Regions from separate parts of the Paenibacillus sp. PvR098 genome, predicted to be linked through region 2. Evidence: predicted binding sites of a transcription regulator. Region 2 holds the regulator's gene; the other holds the start of a gene.
The links. Region 2 encodes Rex, which represses fermentation and respiration genes when NADH is low (regulators of the CRP and FNR family bind a similar motif). Its sites were predicted from a motif close to TTGTGAAATATTTCACAA; they were not measured.

Region 1: the regulator Rex is predicted to act here: its motif matches at 1,967-1,984, upstream of JOE45_RS13700 (hemerythrin domain-containing protein).

Annotation. Positions count from the first base shown of each region.
Region 1 covers NZ_JAFIBU010000001.1:2,767,495-2,772,264, reverse strand. The annotation lists gene JOE45_RS13715 (Crp/Fnr family transcriptional regulator) at 1-526, opposite strand, end outside; gene JOE45_RS13710 (GAF domain-containing protein) at 766-1,236, shown strand; gene JOE45_RS13705 (response regulator transcription factor) at 1,233-1,886, shown strand; gene JOE45_RS13700 (hemerythrin domain-containing protein) at 2,041-2,568, shown strand; gene mobA (molybdenum cofactor guanylyltransferase) at 2,608-3,213, shown strand; gene JOE45_RS13690 (globin-coupled sensor protein) at 3,232-4,230, shown strand; gene JOE45_RS13685 (HD domain-containing phosphohydrolase) at 4,269-4,770, shown strand, end outside.
Region 2 covers NZ_JAFIBU010000001.1:1,205,837-1,210,606, reverse strand. The annotation lists gene dinG (ATP-dependent DNA helicase DinG) at 1-1,943, shown strand, start outside; gene JOE45_RS05915 (redox-sensing transcriptional repressor Rex) at 1,940-2,560, shown strand; gene JOE45_RS05910 (inorganic phosphate transporter) at 2,617-3,618, opposite strand; gene JOE45_RS05905 (DUF47 domain-containing protein) at 3,669-4,289, opposite strand; gene JOE45_RS05900 (hypothetical protein) at 4,443-4,580, shown strand; gene JOE45_RS05895 (amidohydrolase) at 4,561-4,770, shown strand, end outside.

The sequences.
Region 1 (4,770 bases), 1.6 Mb from region 2:
AGGGTTCCCCGTAGGAATTGTTTAAGCGAATGAGAAGAGAGCACAGTGCTCCGGGCTTACCGAACATCATCAAATCGCGGAATTTGGTTTGCGTCAGCAGGTGCATCATCCCCTGCCAGCGCATAAATTCTACCGCGAGATCGCCATGCTGCCAAAGCAGAACCTCCAGATCCTTACGTTGGATCAGGCCAAGGTCGCAATCCTCAATTGCTTCAGCGCCAAGGAGGTAAGCCGAATCCGTCATGCCGTCTCCATAGCCGATCAAGTCTCCAACGTGGTGCAAATACAAGGTGAGGGAACCGCCGTTATCTGCCGATTTGGTGATTTTGACGCGGCCTTGTTTGATGTAATATAAATATTCGGCCTTATCGCCTTCCCAGAAAAGGCCGGAGCCTTTTTGTACCTTTTTCGAATACATGATACCGGTAAGCCGTTCGACATTCTCTAGCGTAAAATACTGCTGCAGGCCCTGCGATTGAATCGGAGCGGCTTCCGATGTATGATTAACCGGATAATGATGGATCATCCGTATCATCCTCCTCTTCGTTCTCATGCATTTATCATATCAATTTTAAAGACCTGGCGTTATCGGGGAATCCTCTGATATTAGGGGGAGAAAATCCTGAATTTCGACCGATTTCCCGATGGGGAAATCAGGGTTTTCCCTGACTTACAAATGAAGCCGCAGCGGGTACAATGAAAGCACAGTGTTCGGCGTTTCGGGTTCATGGTTGGCGTGAAGCAGCATGGAAGGAGGGGGAGCGGGTGGACATGGAGCACAACCAGATCCTAAGCGAGTTGTTGATGATTCGTTCATCGGTATCGGGCGACTTTGCCGCACTGGCCTTAGGGGTTGGGGATGGTCGGCTGTTTCGCTGGACTTTGGTGTCCGGGAACGAGACCGAGCGGAGTGAAACGATGATGTTTGGAGCGGGACAGGGTGTGGGCGGTCTAACGATTCGGGTCGGACGAACGATAGCATGGAACGATATCGATATGGGCCAACTGCTTCGTGAATGCCCGCTTATGCTTGCGGAAAGGCTGCGAACCGCCGTCACCGCTCCCGTTGTCGTACAAAGGGAAAATCGCGGTGTGGTATTGGTTGGTTGCAGAAAGGGACGCCTATTTACAAGGGATGATATGGCCGCGGTGACGCTAGCGTCGCACCGGATTAGTAAGCTAACGGATGCTGAAACGGTTTTCGGCCGGTTAGATAAAAGGGGGTGCAACACATGATAAGAATCATCGTGGTTGACGACCATGCGGTTGTGAGATCCGGGTTGAACCTACTGCTTCACGGCAAGCATGACATGGAAGTCGTGGGGGAAGCGGCGGATGGAGACGAGGCGATTCGCCTTGCCGGAGAGCTGAAACCGGATGTCGTGCTGATGGATTTAAGTATGCCGCACGGTAAGGATGGCCTAACGGCTGCCGCCGAGCTTAAGCAGGAGCAGCCGGAAACGGCGGTGCTTATATTGACCATGCACGATGACGAGGAATATTTATTTAGGGCGATCCAAGCCGGGGCGTCCGGGTATATCTTGAAAAGCGCGCCGCACGAAGAGCTTCTTGCGGCCATTCAATCCGTAGCGGAAGGGAACGCTTACTTGTATCCGAGCGCGACCAAACGTCTAATGGGTGAGTATCTGGAACGGCTAAAACGAGGTGAAAACACAGGCCCCTACGATACCCTGTCCGAACGGGAGAAGGAAATATTGGCGCTTGTCGCTAAGGGCTATTCCAACAAAGAGATTGCCGATCAGCTGATCATCAGCGTGAAGACAGTGGAATCGCACAAAAGCAACGTTATGGAAAAGCTAAAGCTAAAGACGCGCCCGGAGCTTGTCAAGTTTGCCCTGAAAAAAGGGCTTCTAAACTTTGAATGAAGACGGTATTACAAACGAATAAAGGATGAAAGACTGCATCGGCTCTTGTCTAGAGCTCTTGCAGTCTTTTTGTGCTTGCGGTGTGACAAATATCACAGTTAATTTCCAAGGTGTGCGATATGCTGAATCCACCACATTGAAGGAGGTCTGATTGATGGAACAGGAGACGGATCGGCTCTTGGACGCTGTGCGTCCATCGGATTGGGTTATGATGCTGGTACGGCTTAAGGATGAGCACTTGAAGCTAAGACAAACCATAGCAGAACTCGAGGCGGCGGTGAATCGAGCCGACCGGATGCCGGATGTATTGACGGTGGCGCATGAAATTCGGCGCATCAAGCAGCCGCTTATCGCGTACATGAATGAGCTGGAGCGTCATTCGGCTTGGGAAGAGGAAGAACTGAGACCTCTGATAGACCAATATTTTTATAACAAGCACGTGCCCATGATCAAGGATTCGATCTGGGTCATGGAAAAAGATCACGAGCTAGGAACCGCCTACCTCGAGGCGTTTCTTCAAATGCTCGATGATTTTGGAATCCGCCCGCATGCGGGTATGGTGGCGGGAGCAGTCGGCTGCTTTCTGCAAGGCTGCAGGCTTCTCAAGGAGCATTTCAGAATGGAGGAGCACATCGTATTACCCTTAGTGGAACAAATGCTGAGCGATTCGAATGCGGGATGATCACAACAAGAGAAAATGATTGGCAAGGAGGAAATGGCCATGCTGACAGGTCTCATTCTAGCCGGTGGACCCAATACACGGATGAACGGCGATCCGAAGGCACTGCTTCCTTTTGGAGGAGGGGCGCTTATTGAGCGGCAAATCCAAATCATGAGAGAGATTTGCCAGGAAGTGATCGTAGTCACGAGGGATCCGGCTCCGCTGCTGCGTTTGTTGAACAAGGAGGTCCGCATCATCACCGACTATTTTTTCGGTAAAGGTCCCCTTGCGGGCATGCATGCCGGGTTTAGTTTGGCCAAGCACGGTCAAATTTGGGTGGTCGGCTGCGAGATGCCGTTTCCTTCAATAAAAGCGGCCGAATTGCTGCTGGAATCAATAGAAAATGGTTACGATGCGGCTCTTCCTTATATGAACGGCAGTCTATATCCGCTGCACGCCGTCTATGACAAAGCTTGCGCGGGTCCAATAGCCGATTTATTGGAGAAAGAGGAGGCTCGTCTTTCGGAGCTGTTGAAGTCCCTTCGTTGGCGGGGTATTCCAGAGTCGGATTTCGTGGATAAGGGGATTGATTCCCGATTTATCGTGAGCATCGACACCTGCGAAGATTATCAACAGGCGCTCCAATGCGAAAAATTACAAACATAAGACACTTGGGGGTTGAACATGAATTTAACAGATACACGCAAAGAGCAAATTGATTACATAGGCATAACAGCGGATGACTTATTCCTTTTACAAAGCAAAAAGGCAGAATTTACGAAGATAGTAGACGTTTTGGTGGACGAGCTTTATGACCGCATTATGCTTCGTCCGGAGCTCAGGGCGATTATTGAAGCACATAGCACGATTGATCGATTGAAAGAAACGCAGAGGTGGTACTTTCTCTCCTTGACGGACGGGAAGATCGACGAGTCTTTTATAGAAAAAAGACTTTTTATCGGGAGCGTGCACTCCAGAATTGGTTTAACGACGCAGTGGTATTTGGGAACGTACATGCTTTATCTGGATCTGGCGGCATCCCACCTCCAGAATGTGCTTCCAAACAATTGGCTGCCGGTTATTAATGCCATGACCAAAATGTTTAACTTGGATTCGCAGCTTGTGCTTGAAGCATATGAAGCGGATGAAAAGAAAAAAGTGCAAAGACTGGCAGATGAACGCGGCCATCTCTTAGTCGGCATTAACTCAGCGGTGCAGGAATTAGCCTCTATGATGGTCGAGCTAAGCAGCAGCACCCAATCTGTGGCGGAAACCGCCATCCGTACGGCGGAATCGCAGGAGAAGTCACTTGACTCGGTGAACGAGCTGACCCGGGAAATTCAACACATTCACCATATGGGATCACTCATGGAAGAGATATCAGGGCAAACTCATTTACTGGGGCTTAACGCGGCCATTGAAGCCGCACGCGCGGGGGAGCATGGCCTTGGTTTTAATGTGGTTGCCAAAGAAGTTCGGAAGCTTGCTGGAAGATCCAAGGAGGCTCTAGTACAAATTCACTCCAAGCTTGCAGTCATTTCACGCTTGCTTAAAGAAGTAAAGAGTGAGTCTGAGCAGACGAGCATGCAAGCACAAACGCAAGCCGCAAGCTCCGAGGAGCTGTCGGCGTTTGTCCAAATGATCGAGAAAGTAACCACAGAGCTGGAGCAATTGAAGCAATAAGCTGTGCGTAAACCATGACAACTAGAGGGAGAAGCAGGATGAATCCAATATTACGCCAATTTTTGTGCTTAAGCGATGCGGTTATGATAACGGACAGAAATCATATAATCATCGATGTGAACGAGCCATATGAAAAAATAACCGGTTTTTCCAAAACAGAGGTCGTTGGATCAGGCGCCGGCATTACGAAATCCAGATTTACTCCAGATCATATGTACCAAAGCTTAAAACAAACGCTGCATAACGATCAGTCCTGGTCGGGTGTATTTATAAACAAAAAAAAGAGCGGGGAGCTTTGGCATTCCTCCATCTCCATCACCCCTTTCATCCTGGATGGGATCGGTTATTATGTGGGTATATTTCGGGAGCTTGAGCAGTTAACCGAAGGGATGTACATTGCGGAAGCGCGAAAGGATAGAATTCAAAGAACCCTGTTACAGGTTCTGGCTACTTCCTGCGAAATCCGGGACCCGGGGATTGAGGAGCATCTGATCCGTGTTCGAGAACTTACAGAACAATTACTTCTACAGCATAATCTAA
Region 2 (4,770 bases):
GCTTAAAACAAGACAAAAAAATACTTGTAAGCACCCATACTATCAATCTTCAGGAACAGCTGCGGGAGCGGGACCTCCCGTTGCTCGATGAATTGTTTCCCTCCCGCTTTAAAGCCGCTGTTTTAAAAGGCCGAAGCCATTATTTATGCTTGCGCAAATTTGAGCAGAAGTTGAATACGCTTGATTTTGAAAATGGACGAGATGATAGGGTTACTGCCGGTCAGATGGTGGTTTGGCTCGGTGAGACGAAGCGCGGGGATGATGAGGAGCTTCACTTTGCAAATAAAGGAAGGCAATTCTGGCAAACGGTTGAGAGTGATTCGGATTCGTGCTTGAACAGGACATGTCCCTGGTTTAAAAAGTGTTTCTATCATCGTGCCCGCCATGATGCTAACACGGCAGACGTCATCATTACAAACCATTCGATGCTGTTCACTGACACGAAGGCGGAAAACCGTCTTTTGCCGGCATACAAGCATTTGGTCATTGATGAAGCGCATCATTTTGAGGAAGTGGCCGGCAAGCACCTGGGTATCGACTTGCATTATCATGGACTGATGAATACCCTGCACTGGCTGTATAAAGACAGCCGATCCGGTCAGCTTTCCACCTTGCGCTTTCGCCTGCAGAAGTTTGAGGACGAACGGTCACAGGGCTGGTGCAGCAAGATCGATCAGGCCGTAGAGCAGCTTGTGCTGCTTAAAGAGGAATGGGAGCAGCTGAGCGAATTGCTTTACCATCTACTTGCCTCAAAAAGCGACGGAGCTCAAACAGAGGGCAGCTCGCTTGTGTTCCGGCTGAAGAAGGAATCGCTCCCGACCGGTTGGGATAAGCTGTCCATATTGGAAGAAAACATGCACCTTCATTTTAACGAAGCTTTGAAGAGGCTTGATCAGCTGATTACGGAAATCAAAGAGGTTCAGGATGAGTACGATGTGCAAAGCTCCATCACTGATTTGACAGGAACCGTGAAAGAGCTCTACCGCCATCGGGATGCGCTTCATTTTTTCATGACGCAACCTGACGCTAATTACGTGTACTGGCTCGAAGGAGGCATGTACAATAAGAACCGATCGCTGCAGCTATTCTGTGTGCCGGTTGATGTCAGCGAAATGCTGAAGCAGTACTTTTTCGATGTGAAGGACAGCGTAATTATGACTTCAGCAACACTCTCGGTAGGGAAGTCGTTTGACTACACATGCGAGCAGCTGGGCCTTAAGGACGGGGAACCGAATAGTAAGCTAAAAACGGTTCAGTTGCCATCCCCCTTCAATTATCGCAAGCAGGCGTTGGTGGCCATCCCCCGGGATTTCCCTACACTGCGCGGAGCGAACGGCGAGAAGGAGTTTTTGGATCGATTGGTGCCATCGCTTGCGGAGGTGGCGCTCGAGACGCGCGGCCGCATGCTGGTGCTCTTTACGTCCAATCGAATGCTCAAAGCGGTGCATGCGGGACTGAAGGATATGCTTTCTCCATTCGGAGTGACCGTGTTGGGTCAAGGTGTAGATAGCAGTAACCGAAGCAAGCTGACGCGTCTGTTTCAGAATAGTTCCGCCAGTGTACTGCTCGGAACGAGCAGCTTCTGGGAAGGGGTCGATATTCCCGGGGATGCGCTTAGCTGTTTAGCGATCGTCAGACTTCCATTTCAGCCTCCCAACCATCCGCTCGTCGAAGCGAAGACGGAAAAGCTTAAGCAAAAGAACCTGAATCCTTTCATGAAACTGTCTGTACCGCAAGCGGTCATTCGCTTTAAACAAGGCTTCGGACGTCTAGTGCGTACAGCATCGGACAAAGGAATTGTCATTATATACGATACGCGCGTTATCGATACGAATTACGGCAAGTATTTCTTATATTCGCTGCCTGGTCCGAAAATTGAGCACATGAATTCGAATCAGCTAGTACCAAGAATAAAGCAGTGGATGGGTGGAAATGAAGCATGAAAACTCTAAAAATATCCGAAGCGGTCGTTCGTCGTCTTCCGATATATCTTCGGTTTTTGAATGAGCTAAGCAAGAAAAATGTACAAACGGTGTCCTCGCAGGATTTTGGACAAAAGCTGGATTTAAACCCTGCGCAAATTCGCAAGGATTTAGCCTATTTTGGGGAATTCGGGAAAAAGGGTATCGGATACGATGTTGACTATTTGATCGAAAAAATCCGACAAATATTGAAGCTGGATAAGGTGATTCCGGTCGCATTGGTCGGCGCGGGGAATCTCGGTCGGGCGCTTTGCAATTATAATGCCTATCTTAAGGATAATATGAAAATCGTGGCTGTGTTCGACTCACAACAAGCGAAAATCGGGGAATCCATCAACAACCTGAAGGTAAAGCCGATGGATGAGCTTGGAGATACGCTGCAGGAATTTAAAGTGCGTATCGGGATTATTACGGTTCCAGCCATAGAGGCGCAGCAGGTGGCTAACCAGTTTGTTGAAGCGGGTGTGGAAGCGATTCTTAATTTCGCCCCGATGATTATCAAGGTGCCGGGTGAGATTCGCGTTCATCATGCAGATTTCACTACCGAGCTGCAAAGCTTGGCTTATTATTTGGAGTAACTTTTGGATTAACGTATAAAGCCCGGGGCAAAATTCTTTGCACCCGGGCTTTATTTTTACAATGTAAATGAGAAGATGATTTTGTAAATTAAGAAGGCAAGCACCATACTGATCGGGATCGTAATCACCCATGTCATAACCATTCGAGTTACCGTGCCCCACTTGACATCGTGGAACCGCATAACGGAACCGGTACCGATAATCGATGATGAAATGACGTGGGTCGTTGATAACGGCATCCCAAGGTAGGTGGAGGTCTGGATGATGATCGATGAGTTCAAGTCGGAGGCAAAGCCATTGATCGGCTCAATCTTGAGCAGCTTTTTGCTCACCGTCTTAATAATTTTCCAACCACCGATCGAAGTCCCGAGTCCCATTGCGGTAGCTGCCGAGAGCTTTACCCAGAGAGGAACTTCCAAATCCGTTTGGTAACCCATGGCAACCAATGCGAACACGATAATTCCCATCGCCTTCTGCGCATCGTTACCACCATGAGAAAACGAGAGCAACCCAGCGGATATTACCTGAAAGCTGCGGAAGGTACGGTTGAGCTTTGAACGTGATTGATTTCCTCTAAGCAAGATCAGCTTACGGATGATCCACATGATGAGAATACCCGTACCAAATGCGATGATCGGCGATAAGATGAGTATAAGGACGATCTGCTGAAACCCTGACCAATTGACCCCGCTTAAACCAGCTCCCGCAATAACAGCTCCAGCCAGCGACCCGATCAGCGTATGGGACGATGATGAAGGAATACCGTAATACCAAGTGAGCAGATTCCATATGATGGCCGAGATTAATGCTGCGATAACGATATACATGCCGTTTTCGATCGCAGCCGGATTCGCTACGCTTCCGCCGACCGTTTTGGCAACTTCCGAAGAAAACAATGCTCCGATAAAATTTAATACGGCTGCGTAAAGCACGGCAAAACGCGGCGACAGTGCTCTTGTTGAAATGGAGGTTGCGATAGCGTTGGCCGTATCGTGAAATCCGTTAATAAAATCAAAGATCAGTGCCAAGGCTACGATGATGATAAGAATGGTTAACATAATGTCCTCCTAAGCATACTGGGAAATTCCTAAGTAACCCGTGCGGCGACTCAGGAATATCTCAACACGACGCTCTCCAGAATATTGGCTACGTCTTCGCATGCGTCGGTCGTCTGCTCCAAACGCTCGTAAAGTTCTTTTAGCTTGAAATCATGATATGGATCCTTCGGATTAGTAAAAATCTCACGAATACCTTCGCGCATCAGGCGGTCGGCTTCATTTTCCAAGCTGTTAATCTGAACCGTGTGTTCCGTGAGCTGCATGTACTTCTTTTTGGAAAGCAGCTTGAACGCATCTAGGATGTGCTGACAGCTGGCCACGATAACCGCGGAGAATTCTTTCATATATTTGTCAGATACGGTGATGTTCAAATAATCAAAACGTGCAATTGTAGCTTCGATCCCGTCCATGACATCGTCTACCTTAGAGGCAAGCTCCATAATATCCTCGCGGTCGATTGGAGTGATGAACACTTTATTCAGACCTTTGAAAATTTGATGCGTGATTTCATCGCCTTTATTCTCCAGATCCTTCAGCTGCGGGTAGAATGTAGCCGGAGGCTGATCTCCCATAACTGCGTTGCGAAACATCTGAGCCGCATGCAGTGTGTTTTCTGACGCTTTGATGAGTAGGAGAAGAAAGTCCGTATCGTTTTTTTTACTAAAAAGCATAGCTTATAGCCTCCCGAAAATCTAATGAATAATAGAATATTTATTGTAGCAAGCAAGATTATGTAGAAATTTGACGGTAAATTTCACAAAAATAAAAATAACACAATATACGCATGGAAAGCAATGAAAGTTTGTCGAGTTAGGATATGAAAAATGAGCTTCTTCTATGTAGTGATTCATGTGTTTGAAAATATACCTTTGCTTGATTTTGGAACGCTGAAGTTGTACATTGAAATCGGGATTGTAATCGAAGGGGAAGGGAATTTAACTAATGAAGAAAACAATCATTGAGAACGGCACTTTCATTACAATGGATGAAGGTAACCCCGTCATTCGCGGATTTATGACAATGGAAGGAAATCGAATTACATATATAGGGGAGCAGGCGCCCGATCCGGAAGCAACCTTCGATGAACGGATCGACGGGACGGGGAAGCTGTTCATGCCCGGTTTAGTCAATACGCATGGACATGCAGCGATG